DNA from 3 places in the Terrabacter koreensis genome. Region 2 is predicted to be linked to each of the others. Evidence: predicted binding sites of a transcription regulator. Region 2 holds the regulator's gene; each other region holds the start of a gene.
What was found. Region 2 encodes HrcA, which represses chaperone genes, less so after heat shock. Its sites were predicted from a motif close to TTNGCACTCGNNNNNNNCGAGTGCNAA; they were not measured.
Positions count from the first base shown of each region.

Region 1 (6,767 bases), 940 kb from region 2:
GGCCGGGCACGACGACGGCGCCATCGTCGGACTGCAGCAGGTGCGAGGTGAGGGTGTCGGCCCACTCGAGCGGGTAGCAGTCGCTGCCGAACGACGGGTGGGCGCTCTCCTCGACGAGATCGCCGAGGAACACCGCCTCGGTGTCGGGCACGGTGACGGCCACGTCGCCGTCGGTGTGGCCGCGGCCGGCATACGCCATGGTGACGACGCGGTCGCCGAGGTCGACGGTCGCGTGGGAGCCGAACGTGCGGTCCGGGCCGCGCACGGGCGTGGCCAGCACCTCGGCGGCGTCGCGCTCGGTGTAGCCGTACTCCGGGGCGCCGGCCGGGTCGGCGCGCAGGGCCTCCTTGACCTGCTCGGCGGACTCGGCGAGCGTGCGCCCGACGTTGTCGTGGGCGTGCACCGTGGCCACGTCGAACGCCGCGTTGCCGAAGGTGTGGTCGAAGTGGACGTGCGTGTTGACGACGTGGCGCACCTCGATGTCACGCCCGAGACGGCGCACGTCGTCGAGCACCTGCCGGCCCTGCAGGTCGCTGGCGCGGGTGTCGATGACGACGGCCCCGTCGCGGCCGAGCACGAGGCCGACGTTGACGTCCCACTGCCGGTAGCGCGCGACGAAGACCCGGTCGGCCACCTCGACGAAGCCGTGGGTGGCGGTCACGTGCCCACCCTGCGTCCTGGGGCGGCCGCGCCCCCGCCGACGGTCACGACGGAGTCCTCGGTGTGATCCATGTCTCCTCGGGCACGGTCCCACCGTAGTGCCGCTGCCCGGCGGTTGCTCCGGACAGGCGATCCCGGCCCGGTTCCTCTACGTTGGTGAGCCATGTCCTTCGAGCCCTCCACCGACTTCCGGCCCGGACCGGGTGGTCGACGTCGTCGTCGAGTCGTCATCGCGGCAGCCCTGGCCGCGTTCGCCCTGCTCGCCACCGGAGCCGTCGCACTCTGGTCCGGCGACAGCTGGCGCGACGAGGCGATGAGCGCCGGCGTCTTCCCCGACGTGCCCGGCTCGGACTTCGCCGAGACGCCGTCGGAGGACGGCTGGGGCACGTCCGACGGCACGGCCGACGCGCCCGGCACGTCCAGCACCGCGGCGACGCCCGGCACGTCCTCGACCCAGGCTCCCGCGACCGCGGTCGTCCAGCCTGCCTCGGATGCCACGTCGACCGTGCCGACGACCCGGGCGCCGGCGCCCGACCCGACGTCCACCTCCACGGTGGCGCCTCCGCCGGCCCCCGCGCCCACGTCACCGGCCCCGTCGTCGTCGACCGCGGCTCCGAGCCCGTCGCCGACCAGGGGCGGCCCGAAGCCGAAGCCGAGCTCGCCCAAGCCCACCCCCACGAGCAGCCCGACGCCGTCCGACGGCGGCTGCTTCCTGCTCATCATCTGCTGACCCGGCGCCACCGCACCGCGGCCCCCGTCGACGCCTGCGCGACGGGGGCCGCGCTGCGTGGCAGCCTGTCGCCATGGACTGCGTCTTCTGCTCGATCGTCGCCGGTGACCTGCCCAGCGACCGGGTGCTCGACGAGCCGGACTTCGTCGGCTTCCTCGACCGGCGGCCCGTCTTCAAGGGCCACGTCCTGTTGGTGCCGCGCGTGCACGTCGACACGCTGCTCGACCTGCCCGACGACCTGCACGCCGGACTCCTCGGCGCCGCGCGTCGCCTCGCGGCGTCGGTCGTCGGCGGGCTCGGGGCACAGGGCTCGTTCGTCGCGATGAACAACGTGGTGAGCCAGTCGGTGCCGCACCTGCACGTGCACGTGGTGCCGCGCACCAAGGGCGACGGCCTGCGCGGCTTCTTCTGGCCGCGCACGAAGTACGCCTCCGAGGAGGAGTCCGCCGCGTATGCCGCCCGGCTCGCCGCGGCGCTCGAGCCTGCCGGGTGAGCCCCGGCCTCCCGGGGGTGCGTCGTTTTGTTTGCACTCGCACCCCGAGAGTGCCAATAATGGCGTTAGCACTCTCCCCGTGGGAGTGACAGAAATATGGGCCGCCTGCCGAGGGGCTGGGTTCGCAGCGACGTGAGCTGGGAAGACCGGTCCCGTCCGTCGCGGGCGTCATGCGGCCCACCACCTTTCGATTCGCGTGGGAGGAACCACCCGAATGGCCAAGACCATTGCGTTTGACGAAGAGGCGCGTCGCGGGCTCGAGCGTGGGATGAACATCCTCGCCGACGCCGTCCGCGTGACCCTCGGCCCGAAGGGCCGGAACGTCGTGCTGGAGAAGAAGTGGGGCGCCCCCACGATCACCAACGACGGTGTCTCGATCGCCAAGGAGATCGAGCTCGACGACCCGTACGAGAAGATCGGCGCGGAGCTCGTCAAGGAAGTTGCCAAGAAGACCGACGACGTCGCCGGTGACGGCACGACGACGGCGACCGTCCTCGCCCAGGCCATGGTCAAGGAGGGCCTGCGCAACGTTGCCGCGGGTGCCAACCCGATGGCCCTCAAGCGCGGCATCGAGAAGGCCGTCGAGGCCGTCTCCGCCCGTCTGCTCGAGCAGGCCAAGGAGATCGAGACCAAGGAGCAGATCGCCTCGACCGCCAGCATCTCGGCGGCCGACGAGGAGATCGGCGGTCTCATCGCCGAGGCGATGGACAAGGTCGGCAAGGAAGGCGTCATCACCGTCGAGGACTCCAACACCATGGGTCTCGAACTGGAGATGACCGAGGGTATGCGCTTCGACAAGGGCTACATCTCGGCGTACTTCGTCACCGACACCGAGCGCATGGAGGCCGTCCTCGACGATGCCTACGTGCTCGTCGCCAACAGCAAGATCGGCAGCATCAAGGACCTCGTCCCGCTGCTCGAGAAGGTCATGCAGTCCGGCAAGCCGCTGCTGATCATCGCCGAGGACATCGAGGGTGAGGCCCTCGCGACCCTCGTCGTCAACAAGATCAAGGGCACGTTCAAGTCCGTCGCCGTCAAGGCCCCGGGCTTCGGCGACCGCCGCAAGGCCATGCTCACCGACATCGCCATCCTCACCGGTGGCCAGGTCATCTCCGAGGAGGTCGGTCTCAAGCTCGAGAACGCCACCCTCGACCTGCTCGGCAAGGCTCGCAAGGTCGTCGTCACCAAGGACGAGACGACCATCGTCGAGGACGCCGAGGACCGCTCGCAGATCGAGGGCCGCATCGCCCAGATCAAGGCCGAGATCGAGAAGTCGGACTCCGACTACGACCGTGAGAAGCTCCAGGAGCGCCTCGCCAAGCTCGCCGGCGGCGTCGCCGTCATCAAGGCGGGCGCGGCCACCGAGGTCGAGCTCAAGGAGCGCAAGCACCGCATCGAGGACGCCGTCCGCAACGCGAAGGCTGCCGTCGAGGAGGGCATCGTCGCCGGTGGTGGCGTCGCTCTCATCCAGGCCGCCAAGGCGCTCGACGAGCTCTCGCTCGAGGGTGACGAGGCGACCGGCGCGAACATCGTGCGCGTCGCGACCGAGGCCCCGCTCAAGCAGATCGCGATCAACGCCGGTCTCGAGGGTGGAGTCGTGGCCGAGAAGGTGCGCGGTCTCGAGGCCGGCCACGGCCTCAACGCCGCCACGGGCGAGTACGGCGACCTGCTGGCCGCCGGCATCATCGACCCGGTCAAGGTGACCCGCTCGGCGCTGCAGAACGCCGCGTCGATCGCCGCACTGTTCCTCACGACCGAGGCCGTCATCGCCGACAAGCCCGAGAAGGCCGCTGCGGCCATGCCGGGTGGCGACGACATGGGTGGCATGGGCGGCATGGGCTTCTGAGCCCAGCTGCCCCACGCGACGCAGTCACGTCCGAAGGGCGGTTCCCCACGGGGAGCCGCCCTTCGGCATGCGGTCCTCGGGGCTGAAAAAGGCCACCCCGAAAGCGACGCCTCGGCGTCTGCCTCGTGGGCAACACTGACGCCCCTCGGGGTACCGTGTGTGAGCACGACATGGCGCGCGGCTCCGCTGAGGTCAGGCGGTTCCGGGGTCGTCCGGTTCGCCACCCGTTGATGATCCGGGTTCTGTCGAGCCGCGCTGCGGCGTGCCGCGCGCAGGCGAGCCGACCGACGTCTCGGTCGGCGACGACTCCGCTGACCCAGCCCGGGCCGAGGCGATCGGCCGGACGCGGTCGAGGAGGCACAGCCCCTCGGTCGCGCACCACCAGCCGAGCTGCCGGTAGGCCTCGAACTCGAGGTCGCCGAAGTCCTGACGCGTGGTCGCCGCGCGAGGGAAGTCGGCATGTCGCATCGCGAACGAGCGCACGGCCTCGGGGAGCACCACCGAGGCCAGGTCTCCGGGGCGGACCGCCTTGACCACGAGCACGCGGATGCCCGCCTCCGGAGCGACGTATATGCGGGCGTAGTCGGGCGGCGCGTCGCTCGGCGTGCTGCGCCACCACCGGGCAGCAGGGCGCTGGTCCGCGCCCGTTCCCGGCATGGTGCCGCGCTGTGCCTCGTCGTCGAGGGTGAGGACGACGCCGAGGTCCGAGGCGATCACCGACAGCGCATCGCCCACAGCGGCCCAGGTGCCCTCGCGGTCGTTGCTCGCGTCGAACACGATCACCGTGCCGCCCACTGCCGGCTGACCTTCCGATGCTTGCCCTGTGTGGCTGCACGGCCGCTGCAGGGACCGGACGGCCTCCACCAGGCCGGTGTTGTCGAGGTGGCCGCCGTCGGTCAGGTAGATCCAGCGGTCGAGGAGGGAGCCCCGACCGGCGGCCTCGTTGAGGACCTGGCCGATGCCCGGCCGGCTGTCGAGCCACGGCGCCGCCGGCCAGCGGGTGAGGTACTCGCCGACCGTCGTGGCCCGGATCGACTCGTCGCCGAACCACAGCGGGTTCGGCACCCAGACGCCGACGCGGATGTTGAGGGCGGTGAGAAGCAGCCGGAAGGGGGACATCGCCTTCGAGTAGCGTCCCGCCATCGGGCTGACGGCTGCGCCGCTCATGGCGACGGCCGACATGATCGTCGTCCTCCCGCGTCCGGCGAAAGCAGCGTAGGCGGCACTGTCGAGGCGGTGTGGCGCGTCGTCGGGCAGCGCGAGCTCCACGACGTCAGGGGAGAAGACGAACGGGATGCCACCCCGGCGGGTCGGCGCCTCGTCGTAGGCGCGGATGTTCGCCGTGGTCGCGATGGACAACGGGATAGCGGGGCCTGCCTGACGGTCTGGACGCAGGTCGGCGAAGGAGTAGTACGCCTGTTCGTCCAGTGGTGCGACGCCTTCCCCAGCTGACCCGGGAGGCGTCCGACGCACCGCGAAGGCGTGGGCGAGGCGTCGGCGGTAGTAGCCGTGCAGCGAGGTGACGTTGGCATCGACCCAGATCGCGCACACCAGCCCGGCCAGCGGCAACGCGTAACGCCACCCCCTGTTCATCGAGCTCGGGTCCGTCACGATGCCGAAGACGGCGACGAGAACGACCCAGAGCAGGACGAGGCCGAACAGGAGCATGGGGACCCAGGCGAAGACGGTGCGCTTCAGCCGACCGACGAGGCGGCTTTCGCCGTCTCCCGGAGAGATCATGCCGCCGCGGATCAGCCCTACGACGGAGCTGATGACCGCCCCGAGCAGTGCCCACTGGGCGACGCCGGTGCGCTTGACGTCACCTGCCGCGTCGAGCGTCGCCGCCCCGAGTGCGCGCCACTGCTCGTCGGAACGTGGACAGGCTGCCGCCGCGCCGGAGACGCACTCCTCGAGGTTCCCCGAAAGAGTGACGGTGGTGACGAAGCCACAGGCACCGGCGTCGAAGGACCTCTTCTCGCCCGGGCTGAGGGTTGCGTCCGCCCGGGCGGCCCTGGCGGCCAGGAGCACCGACTCAGCAGCGGCCCGGTCGCACTGATCTTCCGCCGTCAGTCCGATGACGTGGATCACGCGCGCGACCGCTGGCGTCGGTTGGTTGTTGGCGGCGAGGGCGCTCAGCCCCGTGACGGCGCCGGGGACGGCCACGAAGACGAACGCGGTGGCCAGCAGCGCGAGGCCGAGACCGCGCCGGGTGCTCTCGGCGCCCGGCCCGGACACCGTCCGGGCGTCGGGGTCCCTGGGCGCGTCGCGTCGGGTCTGCCGGATCCACACGTTCATGGTGGCGAGCACGATTCCCGCGGCCAGCCCGGCGAGCAGCCAGAGCACCCACGAGGGGATCGCCCACGTCAGCTGCGACCGGGCGTACGACAACGCGGAGGCCCGTCTCGTGACCCAGCCCATGACGGAGCCGAGCAGTGTCACGGCGCCGAACAGCACCGACAGGTTGACCAGGGCCCCGAGCAGCCATTGGAAGAAGGCCGAGACGACCTCGGCTCGAGGTTCGACCAGGTCGCGGGTGTGCCGCCGGAGACGCTGCAGCTCCGGGGATCGGAGACTGAAGGCAGCGGTCCACGGCACCTTCGGAGAGCCGTCGGGGGATCCCGTCGGGGACCAGCCACGCAGCAGTCCCATCGCTGCGGCCATGTAGCTGCCACCGCTCACCGCCACGAGGCTCGGTTCAGGCCTCTTCGGGTCCTGGATGGCGCGGTCCTGCATCGCGTTGAGCCCGCCGAGGACGAAGGCGGAGGCGCGGATCCCGCCTCCGGAGCAGGCGACGACCTCGCGACCGTGCGCTGCCGGCTCCCCGCCCCCGGCGACATCGTTCCGGCCTGCGTCTTCCGTCGCATGAGAGGGATCGGCCTGGTCCGGTGGGGCGCTTTCTGCTGCTGCGGCGCGTCGCTGCTCCGAGCGTGCCTCCACCTGGTCGATCGTCACGCGAAGGTCGAGCCGGACGAGCGCGACGACTCCAATGACCAGGGAGATGGTGATCATCCACCCCGAGACGACAAGCAGCCACTGCC
Region 1 covers NZ_BAAGQU010000004.1:486,230-492,996, forward strand. The annotation lists gene ACYVNR_RS04995 (MBL fold metallo-hydrolase) at 1-661, opposite strand, end outside; gene ACYVNR_RS05000 (hypothetical protein) at 824-1,390, shown strand; gene ACYVNR_RS05005 (HIT family protein) at 1,464-1,883, shown strand; gene groL (chaperonin GroEL) at 2,098-3,729, shown strand; gene ACYVNR_RS05015 (hypothetical protein) at 3,922-6,767, opposite strand, start outside.
Region 1: the regulator HrcA is predicted to act here: its motif matches at 1,914-1,940, upstream of groL (chaperonin GroEL).

Region 2 (6,884 bases):
CCCTTGTTGGCCGGGGCGAGGCGCCCCTCGGGGCGCTCCTCGCCACGCAGCGCGGCGAACTGGCGCAGCAGCTCCTGCTGCTCGTCGGTGAGGCGCGTGGGCGTCAGCACGTTCGCGTGCACGAGCAGGTCGCCCCGCCCACCGTGGCGCAGGTGCGTGACCCCGAGACCGCGCAGCGTGAGGACGTCACCGCTCTGGGTGCCGGGCTTGATCTCGAGGTCCTGCATGCCGTCGAAGGTCGAGAGCTTGAAGCTCGTGCCGAGCGCGGCAGCCGCCATCGGCAGCTCGACGCTGCAGTGCAGGTCGTCGCCGCGGCGGGTGTAGGTCTCGTGGTTGACCACCCGGATCTCGACGTAGAGGTCGGCGGCGGGACCGTTGCCCGGGCCGACCTCGCCCTCGCCGGTGAGCTGGATGCGCGTCCCCGTGTCGACGCCGGCGGGCACCTTGAGCTTGAGCGACCGGCGGGTGCGCACGCGCCCGTCGCCGGAGCAGTCGTGGCAGGGGTCGGTGAGGGTCGAGCCGTAGCCCTGGCAGTTGACGCACGGACGCGAGGTCATGACCTGGCCGAGGAAGCTGCGCTGGACCTGCTGCACCTCGCCGGCGCCCTTGCAGATCGGGCAGGTCTGCCGGCCGGTGCCCGGCTCGGCACCGTCGCCGCCGCAGCGGTTGCACCCGACGGCGGTGTCGAGGGTGAGCTCCTCCTCCGACCCGAAGACGGCCTTGGCGAGGTCGATGTCGAGGCGCACGAGGGCGTCCTGCCCGCGCTGCATGCGCTGGCGCGGGCCTCGCGTTCCGGCGGCCGCCCCGGCTCCGAAGAAGGCGTCCATGACGTCGCTGAACGAGAAGCCGGCACCCGCGCCGAAGCCGGCGCCGCCGCCGCTGGCGAACGGGTCGGCGCCCATGTCGAAGGACTGGCGCTTCTGCGGGTCCGACAGCACGTCGTAGGCCTGCGACACCCGCTTGAACTCCTCCTCGGCCTCCGGGCCGGGGTTGACGTCGGGGTGCAGCTTGCGGGCGAGCCGACGGTAGGCCTTCTTGATCTCCTCCTGGCTCGCGTCGCGCGAGACACCGAGGACGGCGTAGTAGTCGTTCAAGCTGGGATTCCTTCGGTGCGTGGTGTTTTCGGGACGGCGCAGCAGTGCACCGGCGTGTGCGGTCTGGTGGTCGGGTCGGTCGGGTCAGGTGCCCGCGTTGTCGTCGAGGATCTCAGAGACGTAGCGGGCGACGGCACGGACCGACGCCATCGTCGTGGGGTAGTCCATGCGGGTCGGGCCGAGCACGCCGAGGCTGGCGACCCGCTCGGAACCGGACCCGTAGCCCATCGACACGAGAGAGGTGCTCTGCAGGCCGGTCACCGGGTTCTCGGAGCCGATGCGCACCGAGACGAGGTCGGGGTCGTCGCCGAGCTGACCGAGCAGGCGCAGCAGCGTCACGTGCTCCTCGAGCGCCTCGAGGATCGGCCCGATGGTGCGCGGGAAGTCCGCACCGGCCCGGGCGAGGTTGGCCTGGCCGGCGAGCACGACGCGCTCCTCGCGCTCCTCGACGAGGGCGTCACCGAGGGCCGAGACGACCGCCTTCATGGCGGCGCGGTCGGCCTCGTCGGTCTCGTCGACGAGGCGCCGCAGCTGCGTGGCCGCCACGGTGAACGGGACGCCCGCCGCGACATCGTTGATGCGGGTGCGCAGCGAGGAGACCAGTGCCTCGCCGTCGGCGTCGGACAGGACGCGGCCGGTGTCGACCACGCGCTGCTCGACGCGCCCGGTGTTGACGATGAGGACGATCATGAGGTGCGAGGAGCCCATCGGCACGAGCTCGATGTGCCGCACCGTCGACCGGGTCAGCGACGGGTACTGCACGACGGCGACCTGACGGGTCAGGCTGGCGAGCAGCCGCACCGTGCGGTCGACGACGTCGTCGAGGTCGACGGCGCCCTCGAGGAACTGGCTGATCGCGCGCCGCTCGCCGGACGAGAGGGGCTTGACGGCGCTGAGCCGGTCGACGAAGACGCGGTAGCCCGCGTCGGTCGGAACCCGCCCGGCCGACGTGTGCGGCGCGTGGATGAGACCCTCCTCCTCGAGCAGGGCCATGTCGTTGCGCACGGTCGCCGCGCTGACACCGAGGTGGTGGCGCTCGACGAGCGCCTTGCTGCCGACGGGCTCGGAGGTGTGCACGTAGTCCTGCACGATGGCGCGCAGCACCATCAGCCTGCGGTCCTCGCTCATCACGTACCTCCTTCACGGTTCGGCCACCGGCGCGGACGTGTCGGCGGGCCGGTGTGCCACGGGGCCGGCCGCGGCACGCTGCACCGGCACCTCGACTGGCACTCTCGGTCAGCGAGTGCCAAGTCTACGACGAGACGCGCCGATCTCCGATTTCATCCAACCGTATGCCGCCGGGGACCCGTCGACCCGCCCGCGTGGCGCCCGGCGGTGGCCGACCCGGCGGCATACGCTCGCTTGTCGTGTCCTCCAACGACCGTTACGGATCCGACGTGCTGAGCGGTGACTGGCGTGCCCCGCGGCGCGGCCGGTCGACGCCGACCCCTGCCGAGCCCGACCTCGTGGTCGAGGAGGTCGAGACGGGCTGGGTCGGTGCCGTCGTGCGCGTCGAGAAGGCGGGCGGCATGCACGTCGTGCACCTCGAGGACCGGCGGGGCCGCACGAAGGCGTTCCCGCTGGGTCCCGGCTTCCTCGTCGACGGCTCGCCCGTCACCCTGACACCGCCCCTGGCCGCCGCCGGTGCGGCGTTGGCCGAGGCGCGCCGGGCCGCCTCGCGCACCGCGAGCGGCTCGGTGGCCGTGGCCGGGGCTCGGGCGAAGGTGGCGAGCGGGTCGCGCATCTACGTCGAGGGCCGCCACGACGCAGAGCTGGTCGAGAAGGTGTGGGGCGACGACCTGCGCGTCGAGGGCGTCGTCGTCGAGCTCATGGACGGCGTCGACGACCTGGCGGGCATCATCGCGGAGTTCCAGCCCGGCCCCGGCCGGCGCCTCGGGGTGCTCGTCGACCACCTCGTGCCCGGCACGAAGGAGGCCCGCATCGTCGAGCAGGCGAGGTCGCTGCCCGGCCTCGCGCAGCACGTGAAGATCCTCGGCCACCCGTACGTCGACGTGTGGCAGTCGGTGCGCCCCGAGCGGCTCGGGTGGCAGCAGTGGCCGGTCATCCCGCGCGGCACGTCGTGGAAGCACGGCATCTGCGCCGAGCTCGGCTGGGCGCACACGAGCCAGGCCGACATCGCGAACGCGTGGAAGCGCATCCTCGGCACCGTGCGCACCTACGCCGACCTCGAGCCCACCCTGCTCGCGAGCGTCGAGGAGCTCATCGACTTCGTCACCGAGCCGGGCGCCTGACCCCTACTTCTTCACGTAGCCCTGCACGTCGACGACGACGTTCGTCTGGGCGGTCGAGTGCACCGTGATGGTGCCGTCCGCCGCCACGGGGACGATGACCCAGTTGGTCCTCGTCCGCGCCGTCGGCACGGTGAGGCTGGGTGACGCGGGCCGGGCCGCGCCCGTCGGGTAGGCGGTGAGGGCCGTCGTGGTGGTCGGGCCGACGGCCGTGAGGGTCACCGAGACGGCGCCGACGCCGACCGTCGGCACCCCACCGCGACCGAGCACTGCGACGGTCGTCGTCGACCCGGCCGCCACCTTCGCGGCGGGTGCACCCACGCCGGTGCGGGTGTCGACGATGCGGGCCGGAGCGAGCGCCACGTGGTCCGCGCCGGTCCTGAACCAGCCCACGACGTCGACGAGCAGGTCGGTCTGGGCGGTCGAGTGGATCGTCACCTTGCCGCCGGTCCCGAGCCGCGTGACCACCATCCCCGTCATCGAGGCGGTCGCGTCGTAGCCGACGTGCGCGGTCACCGGCCGGGCCGACCCCGTCGGGTATGCCGTGAGCCAGCCGGCCGCGGAGGGTGCGGCGGCCGAGACGTCGAGGGCCACCGCCGACGCGCCGGTCGCGGGCACGACACCCGCACCGGCGACCGGGAGGTCGACCGTCCCCCCGGCCGGGACGCGCACCTTGGGGGCGCCCAGACCGCTGCGCGTGTCGAGCACGCGGGTCGGGGTCACGGGCACGAGGTGACCCGTCGTCGGGTACCACCCCACGACCTCGGCCAGCAGGTGCGTCGTGGCCGAGGCGTAGAGGCGCACCTTGCCGTCGGTGCCCAGCCGCGCAGGCACGAGCTCGCTGACGGTGGCCGCGGCGCCGAAAGACACGCTGCGTGAGCCGGGGCGCGCTGCACCGGAGGGGTAGGACGTGAGGTAGCCGGCGGCCGCCGGCCCGGTGACCGTGACGTTGAGCACGGCCGTGCCGACCCCGCCCGCCGGGATGCCCGCCCGGCCGCTCACCTGGACCGCGACCGACGTCCCGGCCGCGACCTTGGCCGCCGGGGCGCCGAGTCCGGTCCGGGTGTCGAGCACGCGGGTGGGCGCGACAGGCCGGTAGACGTCGGGGTCGACGACGGTGACGCCCTGGTCCTTGAGGTGGATGAAGCCGTTGGGCCACTTGCCACCGGTGCGAGTGACCTTGCGCCACCTGAACTCGCCGCCCCAGTTGTCCTCGGAGACGAGGATCTCGTCGGCGGAGTACACGCGCTCGACGTAGGCGACGTGACCGGTTGCCGAGAAGGAGGTGTTCCACCAGGCGACGGAGCCGACCGCGGGGTCGTCGTTGGTGCGGTCGGCGAAGGCCGGGCCCCAGTTGTAGGCGTTGCCCGACAGCGTCGACGGCTTGACGTTCGGCAGGCCGTTCTGGACGAGGCGGTAGGCGACGTAGTTGGTGCAGTTGTGCCCGGTCGACTGGCGCCACCAGCTCGTCGTCGCGTTGGTCTTGTAGCCCGCGTGGGGGTAGCCGGCGGTCTGGCACGGGTCGTAGCCGGTGCAGAGGACGATCCACTCGGCCGAGCTGGCCGGGGCTGCGAGGCCCACGGAGCCGGCGAGCAGCGAGAGAACGGTCACGAGCAGTGCCACGGCCCTGGACCGGACGCGGCCGCCTGGCGTCGCGGGGCGACCGGTCTGCTCGTCGGAGTGGCGCGCCAGTCGCATGTGGGTCTCCCGTGCTCGCCGAGGCTGCTCCGGGAAATCTAGGACATTCGAGCCACGCGATCACTGGTTTCGCAGAAATCCCTCGCGACACGCGGGTGGATGTGCGCCCCATCCGTCACCGACTGTGCTAATGACAGCGATGTCATTCGCAAGCCCGTCGCGCCGCCTCGGCCCTCAGCGGCGACGGCGCCCGGGTGACACCACCCGGTCGATGACCTGCTCCTTGAACCGGGTGAACGGCGGGCGGATCCACGCCGTCGTGTCGGGGCGCGTCGGCATCGTCAGCACGGCCTTGGCGTGCGAGAAGAGCTCGACGGACCGCTCCCCGTGGTAGGCGCCCATCCCGCTGGCCCCCACTCCCCCGAACGGCAGCTCCGGCACCGCGAGGTGCGCCAGCGGGATGTTGAAGCCGATGGCTCCCGAGGAGGTCTCACGCACGAAGCGCTCGCGCACGACGGCGGAGGGGGTGAACACGTAGAGGGCGAGCGGCTTGTCGCGGCCGTTGACGAGGGCGATGGCGGCGTCGAGGTCGGCGACCGGGACGAGCGGCAGCACGGGCCCGAAGATCTCGTCACGCATGACGGCCTCCTCGGGGTCATCGGGGTCGGCCACCTCCACGAGGGTGGGCTCCAGGTAGCGCGTGGCCGCGTCGGACCGGCCCCCCGCCACGACCCGGCCGCCGTCGAGCAGCCCGGTGAGCCGCTCGAAGTGCCTCCCGTCGACGATCCGGCCGTAGTCGGGCGACGACGCCGGGTCGTCGCCGAAGGCCTCGCGGATCGCTTCCACGAGAAGCGGCTTCAGCTTCGCGAGGGTCTCCGGAGTGGCCACGACGTAGTCGGGCGCGACGCAGGTCTGCCCCGCGTTGGTGAACTTGCCCCAGACGAGGCGCCGGGCCGTGACGGGCAGGTCGGCGTCGTCGGCGACGTAGGCCGGGGACTTGCCGCCGAGCTCCAGCGTCACGGGCGTGAGGTGCGCCGCGGCCGCCTCGAGCACGATCCGCCCGACCGTCCCGTTGCCCGTGTAGAAGATGTGGTCGAAACGCTCGGCGAGGAGCGCGGTGGTCTCGGGCACCGCGCCCTCGACGACGTGGACCGCCTCCGGGTCGAGGTGCTCGGGCACGAGACGGGCGATCAGGGCCGACGTCGCGGGCGCCAGCTCGCTCGGCTTGAGCACGACGGCGTTGCCGGCCGCCAGCGCCCCGACGAGCGGGGCCAGGCACAGCTGGAGGGGGTAGTTCCAGGGCGCGATGACGAGCACGACGCCGAGCGGCTCGCGCACCACCCTCGCCCGCCCGGGCGCCAGCGACAGCGGCACCGGGACCCGGCGGGGCGCCGTCCAGGCCCGCAGGTGGCGCAGTGTGTGGTCGATCTCGCGGACGAGGAAGCCGGTCTCGGTCACCCACGCCTCGGTGGCGCTCTTGCCGAGGTCGGCGTGCAGGGCTGCCGCGATCTCGGCCTCGTGGTCGACGAGGAGCACGCGTAGGGCCTTGAGCTGTGCCACCCGCCAGGCCCGCGCCTTGGTGCGCCCCGTCTCGAACGCCCGCCGCGCCGTCGCCACGGCCTCGCGGGGCTCGGCCGGACGTGCACCGGACGATCCCTCGACGACCGGAACCGGGGTGTTCGCGGTCGCCTCGGTGCTCTCGGCGCCACTCGTCATCGTCGACATGCTCTCGCTCATCTGCCTTCCGGGCCGCTTCTGCCGTGCCCCTCAGGACGCGAGGAGCCGGTGCACCACCGTGTCGGCGAGGAGACGTCCACGGAGGGTCAGGACGAGCCGGGAGTCCCGCAAGGCGGCCGGGCCGTCGACGAGGCCGTCGGCGATCAGACCCGCCACGGCGGTGCGC
Region 2 covers NZ_BAAGQU010000004.1:1,424,937-1,431,820, reverse strand. The annotation lists gene dnaJ (molecular chaperone DnaJ) at 1-1,094, opposite strand, end outside; gene hrcA (heat-inducible transcriptional repressor HrcA) at 1,179-2,222, opposite strand; gene ACYVNR_RS09405 (DUF3097 domain-containing protein) at 2,462-3,346, shown strand; gene ACYVNR_RS09400 (CHAP domain-containing protein) at 3,350-5,041, opposite strand; gene ACYVNR_RS09395 (aldehyde dehydrogenase family protein) at 5,216-6,718, opposite strand; gene hemW (radical SAM family heme chaperone HemW) at 6,749-6,884, opposite strand, start outside.

Region 3 (6,884 bases), on a different contig from region 2:
GCCCACGGCAGGTCGCGCGCCACCGCGCTCGTCACGTAGCCCACGCCGGTGGCCAGCTCGGTCCCCTCGACGGCCGACACGAGGGCCCCGGTGAGGCCGGCGCGGATCACGGCGCGGTCGGGCTCGTAGAGCCACTCGCCCATCTCGTTGACCGAGCCCAGGACGGGGCGGTGCGCGCCGTCGCCCGCGTCGTCCTCGGTGACGACGGACGTCGACGTCTCGGTGCACACCGCGGCGGTGCGCCCGGTCGTCGACACGAGCGGGCCCCACCAGACGGCGCACTCGAGCACCTCGCCGTGCCAGGAGGTCCACTGGGCCTCCGCCCCCCGCGGCACGGACCCGTGGGGGAAGGCGGGGGAGAGCTTCGCGCCGGTCGCGGGCACGGCATCGGCGAAGGCCAGCACCTGCGACCACGACGGCGAGATGGCATCGAGCGAGAAGACTCGCTTGGTGCGGCCCTGCACGTCGGCCACTCCGCGAACGCGGCGGGCGGGGTCGAGCCACACGCCGACGTGGCGGTGGGCGTCACCCGGCGGCAGGCGTACGTCCTCGGCGAGCCCGTGGGTGACCCGGGCCGACGGCCAGTGCCGCAGGTTGACGGCGGCGACGCGGGCCGTGGCGTCGTCCGCGTCCACGGCGTGCACCGTGAGGTCGAGGCCGGCGAAGGCCATCGCGTCGGCGCCGAGCCCGCACCCGAGGTCGTGCACCTCGCGGACCCCTGCGCTGACGTAGCGGTGCGCGTGCCGGGCGGCGATCGCGAGCCGGGTCGCCTGCTCGAGACCGTCGGCCGTGAAGAGCATGCCGGCCGCGAAGTCGCCGAACTTCTCGGTGCCGCGGGACCGCAGCCGCGACTGCGTCATCGCGGCGGCGACGAGGTCGGCCGCGAAGCCCGCCTCGCGGAGGCGGTCCTGCAGGTGGAGCGACCCGGCTTCGTCGTAGGGCGGCAGCGACTGGAGCAGCGCCCAGCCCTCACCCGTCGCGAGGCGATCGACCATGGCGGCGTCCATGCGCACATCCTGCCAGCGAGGACGGTCCGACCCGCTCGGGGCGACGCGCGACGGATTCTGGCACTCGACTTGACCGAGTGCTAACCGAAACCTAGATTTCTTCCTGTTGGCACTCTCCACCCGGAAGTGCCAGCGTCCTCCTCGAGGGAGGTCGACCCCCGCGACGGCGACCAGTCTCGAGAGCCCACAGTCCGCAATCCAGTTTTCGACTGTCCCGAAGGGAAGGTCACCACCGTGTCGGTTTCCATCACGCCGCTCGAAGACCGCATCGTCGTCAAGTCCCTCGAGGCCGAGCAGACCACCGCGTCCGGCCTCGTCATCCCGGACACCGCCAAGGAGAAGCCGCAGGAGGGCGAGGTCCTCGCCGTCGGCCCCGGCCGCTTCAACGACAACGGCACCGAGCGCGTGCCGCTCGACGTCAAGGTCGGCGACAAGGTCATCTTCAGCAAGTACGGCGGCACCGAGGTCAAGTACGGCGGCGAGGAGTACCTCATCCTCTCCGCGCGCGACGTCCTCGCGATCGTCGGCTGACCCGACGCCGTATGCCGTGACGCACCCCGGTGAGCCCCGCTGGGGTCTCCCCGGGGTGCGCCTCGTTCGGCCCTCGCCTGACCGGGCACGATCGCATCCGCCCGGAATCCCCAAGAACCGCAAAGCAACCCGAGCCAAAGGAACACCATGGCCAAGCAGCTGGAGTTCGACGACTCCGCCCGCAAGTCGCTCGAGCGCGGCGTCAACGCGCTCGCCAACGCCGTCAAGGTGACGCTCGGCCCGAAGGGCCGCAACGTCGTCATCGACAAGAAGTGGGGTGCCCCCACGATCACGAACGACGGCGTGACCATCGCCCGCGAGATCGAGCTCGAGGACCCCTACGAGAACCTCGGCGCCCAGCTCGCCAAGGAGGTCGCGACCAAGACGAACGACGTCGCCGGTGACGGCACGACGACCGCGACCGTGCTCGCCCAGGCCATGGTCAAGGAGGGCCTGCGCAACGTGGCCGCCGGCGCCGCCCCGGCCGCGCTCAAGCGCGGCATGGACAAAGCCGTCACCGCGGTCAACGACCGCCTCCTCGAGAACGCCCGCGAGGTCGACGGCAAGGACGAGATCGCCTCCGTCGCGACCCTCTCCGCCCAGGACGCCACCCTCGGCGGCCTCATCGGCGAGGCGTTCGACAAGGTCGGCAAGGACGGCGTCATCACCGTCGAGGAGTCCTCGACGACCGCCACCGAGCTCGAGTTCACCGAGGGCATGCAGTTCGACAAGGGCTACCTCTCGGCCTACTTCGTCACCGACACGGAGCGCATGGAGACCGTCCTCGAGGACGCCTACGTGCTCATCAACCAGGGCAAGATCTCCGCGGTCGCGGAGATCCTCCCGGTGCTCGAGAAGGTCGTGCAGTCGGGCAAGCCGCTGCTCATCATCGCCGAGGACGTCGACGGCGAGGCCCTCTCGACGCTCGTGGTCAACAAGATCCGCGGCACGTTCAACGTGGCGGCCGTCAAGGCCCCCGGCTTCGGCGACCGCCGCAAGGCCATGCTCCAGGACATCGCGATCCTCACCGGTGGCCAGGTCATCGCCGAGGAGGTCGGCCTCAAGCTCGACCAGGCCGACCTGACCGTGCTCGGCCAGGCCCGCCGCATCGTCCTCACCAAGGACAACACGACGATCATCGACGGCAACGGCGACGAGTCCGAGGTGGCCGGCCGCGTGCACCAGATCAAGGCCGAGATCGAGCGCACCGACTCCGACTGGGACAAGGAGAAGCTCCAGGAGCGTCTCGCCAAGCTCGCCGGCGGCGTCTGCGTCATCAAGGTCGGCGCGCACACCGAGGTCGAGCTCAAGGAGAAGAAGCACCGCATCGAGGACGCGATCTCCGCGACGCGCGCCGCGATCGAGGAGGGCATCGTCGCCGGTGGCGGCACCGCCCTCATCCACGCCGCCTCGGCCATCGACAGCCTCGAGCTCACGGGCGACGAGGCCACCGGTGCCAGCATCGTGCGCAAGGCCGTCGCCGAGCCGCTGCGCTGGATCGCCGAGAACGCGGGCCACCAGGGCTACGTCGTCACCTCCAAGGTGGCTGCGCTGCCGATCGGCCAGGGCCTCAACGCGGCGACCGGCGAGTACGGCGACCTCATCGCCGCCGGCGTCATCGACCCGGTCAAGGTGACCCGCTCGGCGCTGCGCAACGCCGAGTCGATCGCGTCGATGATCCTCACGACGGACACGCTCGTCGTCGACAAGCCCGAGGACGAGCCCGAGGCCGGCGGCCACGGTCACGGCCACGGCCACTGACCGACGTCTGACGCGTACGTCCGGCGTGCACGCCTGACGCACGACGAGGGCCGCTCCCCCGGGGAGCGGCCCTCAGTCGTGTCGGGCTCGTGTCGGGCTCGTGTCGTCGAAGGGCCCGTGTCGTCCAACGGGCCCGTCAGGGCTGCGTCAGGACGCTTCCTGGATGCCGTCGTAGAGCAGCTCGCGCTCGGACTCGGTGAGCCCGCCCCAGACGCCGTACGGCTCGCGGACCTCGAGGGCGTGCGAGCGGCAGGCGGCCACGACGGGGCAGGCGGCGCAGACGGCCTTGGCCTGGGCGTCGCGGTTGCGGCGGCGTGGGCCGCGCTCTCCCTCGGGGTGGAAGAAGACCTCGGGGCTGGTGCCTCGGCAGGCGCCCTCCAGCTGCCAGTCCCAGAGGTCGGCGACTGGTCCGGGCAGGCGGGTGATCTCGGCCATGAACTCGTCTCTCAGGTCGGGCGGGATAGCCGCCAGGTCGAACCGGTCCGCTCGGTGCATGTGGGGGCGCGAACCGCGAAATCGACGCTAACCGGGCACGCGATCACGGATAAAGGTTGGAATCTTAAGGACTTGTTCAAGAATTGCCATTCGGATGGCATGCTCGTCGGAGACGTGCTGGGGGCCTCCCCAGGGTCGTCGGGGAGCGCAGGTCGGGCTAGCATGGGCGCGCTCCGGGCAGGCCGACGAGCAGCGCACCGTGGCGCTGGAACTACGAGACGACAGTTCGGGGGACGACGACTCACATGGGTCCTGGATGGTCGAGGCGCGCCCGCGTAACACCGGGCGGGGCAGCAGCGATGGAGCGGATGGACGCTCCATCGCTTCGTGAGCTGGCTGCCGATGCTGTGCGCGACCCGCATGCGCGGGACCTGCTGCTGGCCCGCGTCAGGGACATGGCCCTGCGGTACTCCCGCGTCCGACTCGGTCGTTTCGGCGCCGAGGACATTGCCCAGGACGTCGCCCAGGAGGTGTGCATGGCCATCGTGACGGCCCTGCCGACCTACGAGGAGCGCGGCCTGCCCTTCGAGGCGTTCGTCTACACGATCACCTCTCGCAAGCTCGCGGACGCCCAGCGTGCCGCCATGCGGGGCCCGGCGCCCGTCGCCGAGATCCCCGACGGCCCGGCCGACGGGCCCTCGCCCGAGTCGGTCGCCATCATGCGCGACGACGCCGCGACCGCGATGAGCCTCATGCGCCAGCTGCCGCCGCAGCAACGCGAGATCCTGACCCTGCGCGTCGCGGTCGGGATGTCGACCGAGGAGACCGCGGCAGCGCTCGGCATGTCGGCCGGCGCCGTCCGCGTGGCCCAGCACCGAGCCCTGGGCAAGCTGCGCGGCCTCATCGCCGACGCCGAGGCGGGTGACGTCGCGTGAACGACATCTCTCCCTTCAGCAGCGCGGGCGACGTGCTCGCCGACGACCTGCTCCTCGACCGCCTCGCGGGCCGTGCCGACGTCGGCAGTGAGCCTGTGGCCGGGCTCCTCGCCGCCCTCGCCGCGCACGCCGACACCCCGCTGCCCGCACGCACGGGTCGGCGGCGCATCGCCAACAAGCACCGCTACCTGGGCGCGTTCGCCGCGCTCGCCGTGGCGGCCAGTGGCGCCGGCGTGGCGGCTGCGGTGTCCCGCCCCCACGTGGGCTCCCTGCTGGCCGACCGGGCACGCATCGAGCAGCGCATGGAGCAGAGTGCCCGAAGCGGCGCCCCCAGCGCGCTGCTGTCGCGCCTCGGGCTCCCCGCCACCGACGGCACCACGACCGCGCGCGGTCTGGTGCTCGCGCGCGGAACGGACGGCACCTTCGTGCTGCTCCCCGCGGCCGTGGCGCAGGTCAGGACGCCGGCCGCTGCGGCGGCTGCGGCGGGTGCGGCCGCAGGTGGGGGCGCAGCCCACGCAGGCACTGCCGGCGCCGTCGGGGCTCCCGGCAGCGGCTCCGCCGCGGGGCCGTCGGCGTCGGGCCGTTCTGTCGCCGCCCCGGCGGCGGGCCGGGACAAGACCCCGAAGGACAAGCCCGCAAAGCCGGCCAGGACCCGTCCGGGCGGCGCCACCAGCAACGGCCAGGGAGCCGACGCCCAGACCGGCGGCCCCGCGGGTCAGACCGGCGGCGACCCGATCTGGGTGGTCGACCCCTCCACAGGGACCACGGGCACGACCAGCGACCAGACGACGCCACCCACCGACACCACCGTCGCGGGGCCCGCCCCCGTCGTCGGCCGTCTGGCCGACCCGGCGAACCAGCAGTCCCTCGTGGGGCCGCCGACGAGCCCGCAGCCGGGCCAGCGAGCCGCCGCGCCCGAGGTCCTTCCACCGGCGGGACCGGGCGCTGCGCACCCCGTGGGTGCCGCCCCGGCCGCCCCGGCCGCCCCGGCCACCCCGGCCACCCCGGCGGACCCGGCCCACCCGGCGGCGTCGACGCCCGCGACGGCTGCGACCCCGGCGACGCCTGCGACACCTGGTGCGCGCACGTCCGGCGCCGCTGCCTCGTCGGCGGCTCCCGCCTCCTGAGGCGTGTTCGGGGGAGCTCCTGCGAGCCCGTAGAATCGGCGAATGAGCCTCGGATCGTCTGACGTGCCCGCTGCTTTCGCCACGATGGGACTGACGTACGACGACGTCCTGCTCCTGCCCGGCTACAGCGACCTCGCCCCGAACGACATCGACACCACGACGCGCCTCACCCGTGAGCTGTCGATCACGTCGCCGCTCATCTCCGCAGCGATGGACACCGTCACCGAGGCTCGCATGGCGATCGCCATGGCCCGCCAGGGGGGCCTTGGTGTGCTGCACCGCAACCTGTCGATCCAGGACCAGGCCTACCAGGTCGACCTCGTCAAGCGGACCCAGACCGGGATGATCTCCAACCCGATCACCATCGGCCCCGACCGCACCCTCGAGGAGCTCGACGCCATCTGCGGCGAGTACCGCGTCTCGGGGCTGCCGGTCATCGGCGAGGACAAGAAGCTCATCGGCATGGTCACCAACCGCGACCTGCGCTTCACGCCGGTGGCCGAGTGGGCCACGACCCTCGTGCGCGACGTCATGACGCCGATGCCGCTCATCACCGGCCACGTCGGCATCAGCCGCGACGAGGCGACCGCGCTGCTGCGACAGCACAAGCGCGAGCGGCTGCCGCTCGTCGACGACGAGGGCCACCTCACCGGCCTCATCACCGTCAAGGACTTCGTCAAGAGCGAGCAGTTCCCCAACGCCAGCAACGACGCCGACGGCCGCCTCATGGTCGGTGCGGCGATCGGCTACTTCGGCGACGCGTGGGAGCGCGCGACGACGCTCATCGAGGCGGGCGTCGACGTCCTCGTGGCCGACACCGCCCACGGGCACGTGCGGCTGCTCATCGAGATGGTCGAGCGTCTGAAGAAGGACCCCGCCACCCGGCACGTGCAGGTCATCGGCGGCAACGTCGCGACGACTGCCGGCGCGCAGGCGTTCGTCGACGCGGGCGCCGACGCGGTGAAGGTCGGCGTCGGTCCGGGCTCGATCTGCACGACCCGCATCGTCACCGGCGTCGGCGCCCCGCAGATCACCGCGGTCCACGCGGCGGCCCAAGCCTGCAAGCCGGCCGGCGTCCCGGTCATCGC
Region 3 covers NZ_BAAGQU010000001.1:32,670-39,553, reverse strand. The annotation lists gene ACYVNR_RS00160 (class I SAM-dependent methyltransferase) at 1-1,007, opposite strand, end outside; gene groES (co-chaperone GroES) at 1,242-1,538, shown strand; gene groL (chaperonin GroEL) at 1,686-3,299, shown strand; gene ACYVNR_RS00145 (WhiB family transcriptional regulator) at 3,447-3,734, opposite strand; gene ACYVNR_RS00140 (sigma-70 family RNA polymerase sigma factor) at 4,040-4,669, shown strand; gene ACYVNR_RS00135 (hypothetical protein) at 4,666-5,796, shown strand; gene guaB (IMP dehydrogenase) at 5,839-6,884, shown strand, end outside.
Region 3: the regulator HrcA is predicted to act here: its motif matches at 1,065-1,091, upstream of groES (co-chaperone GroES).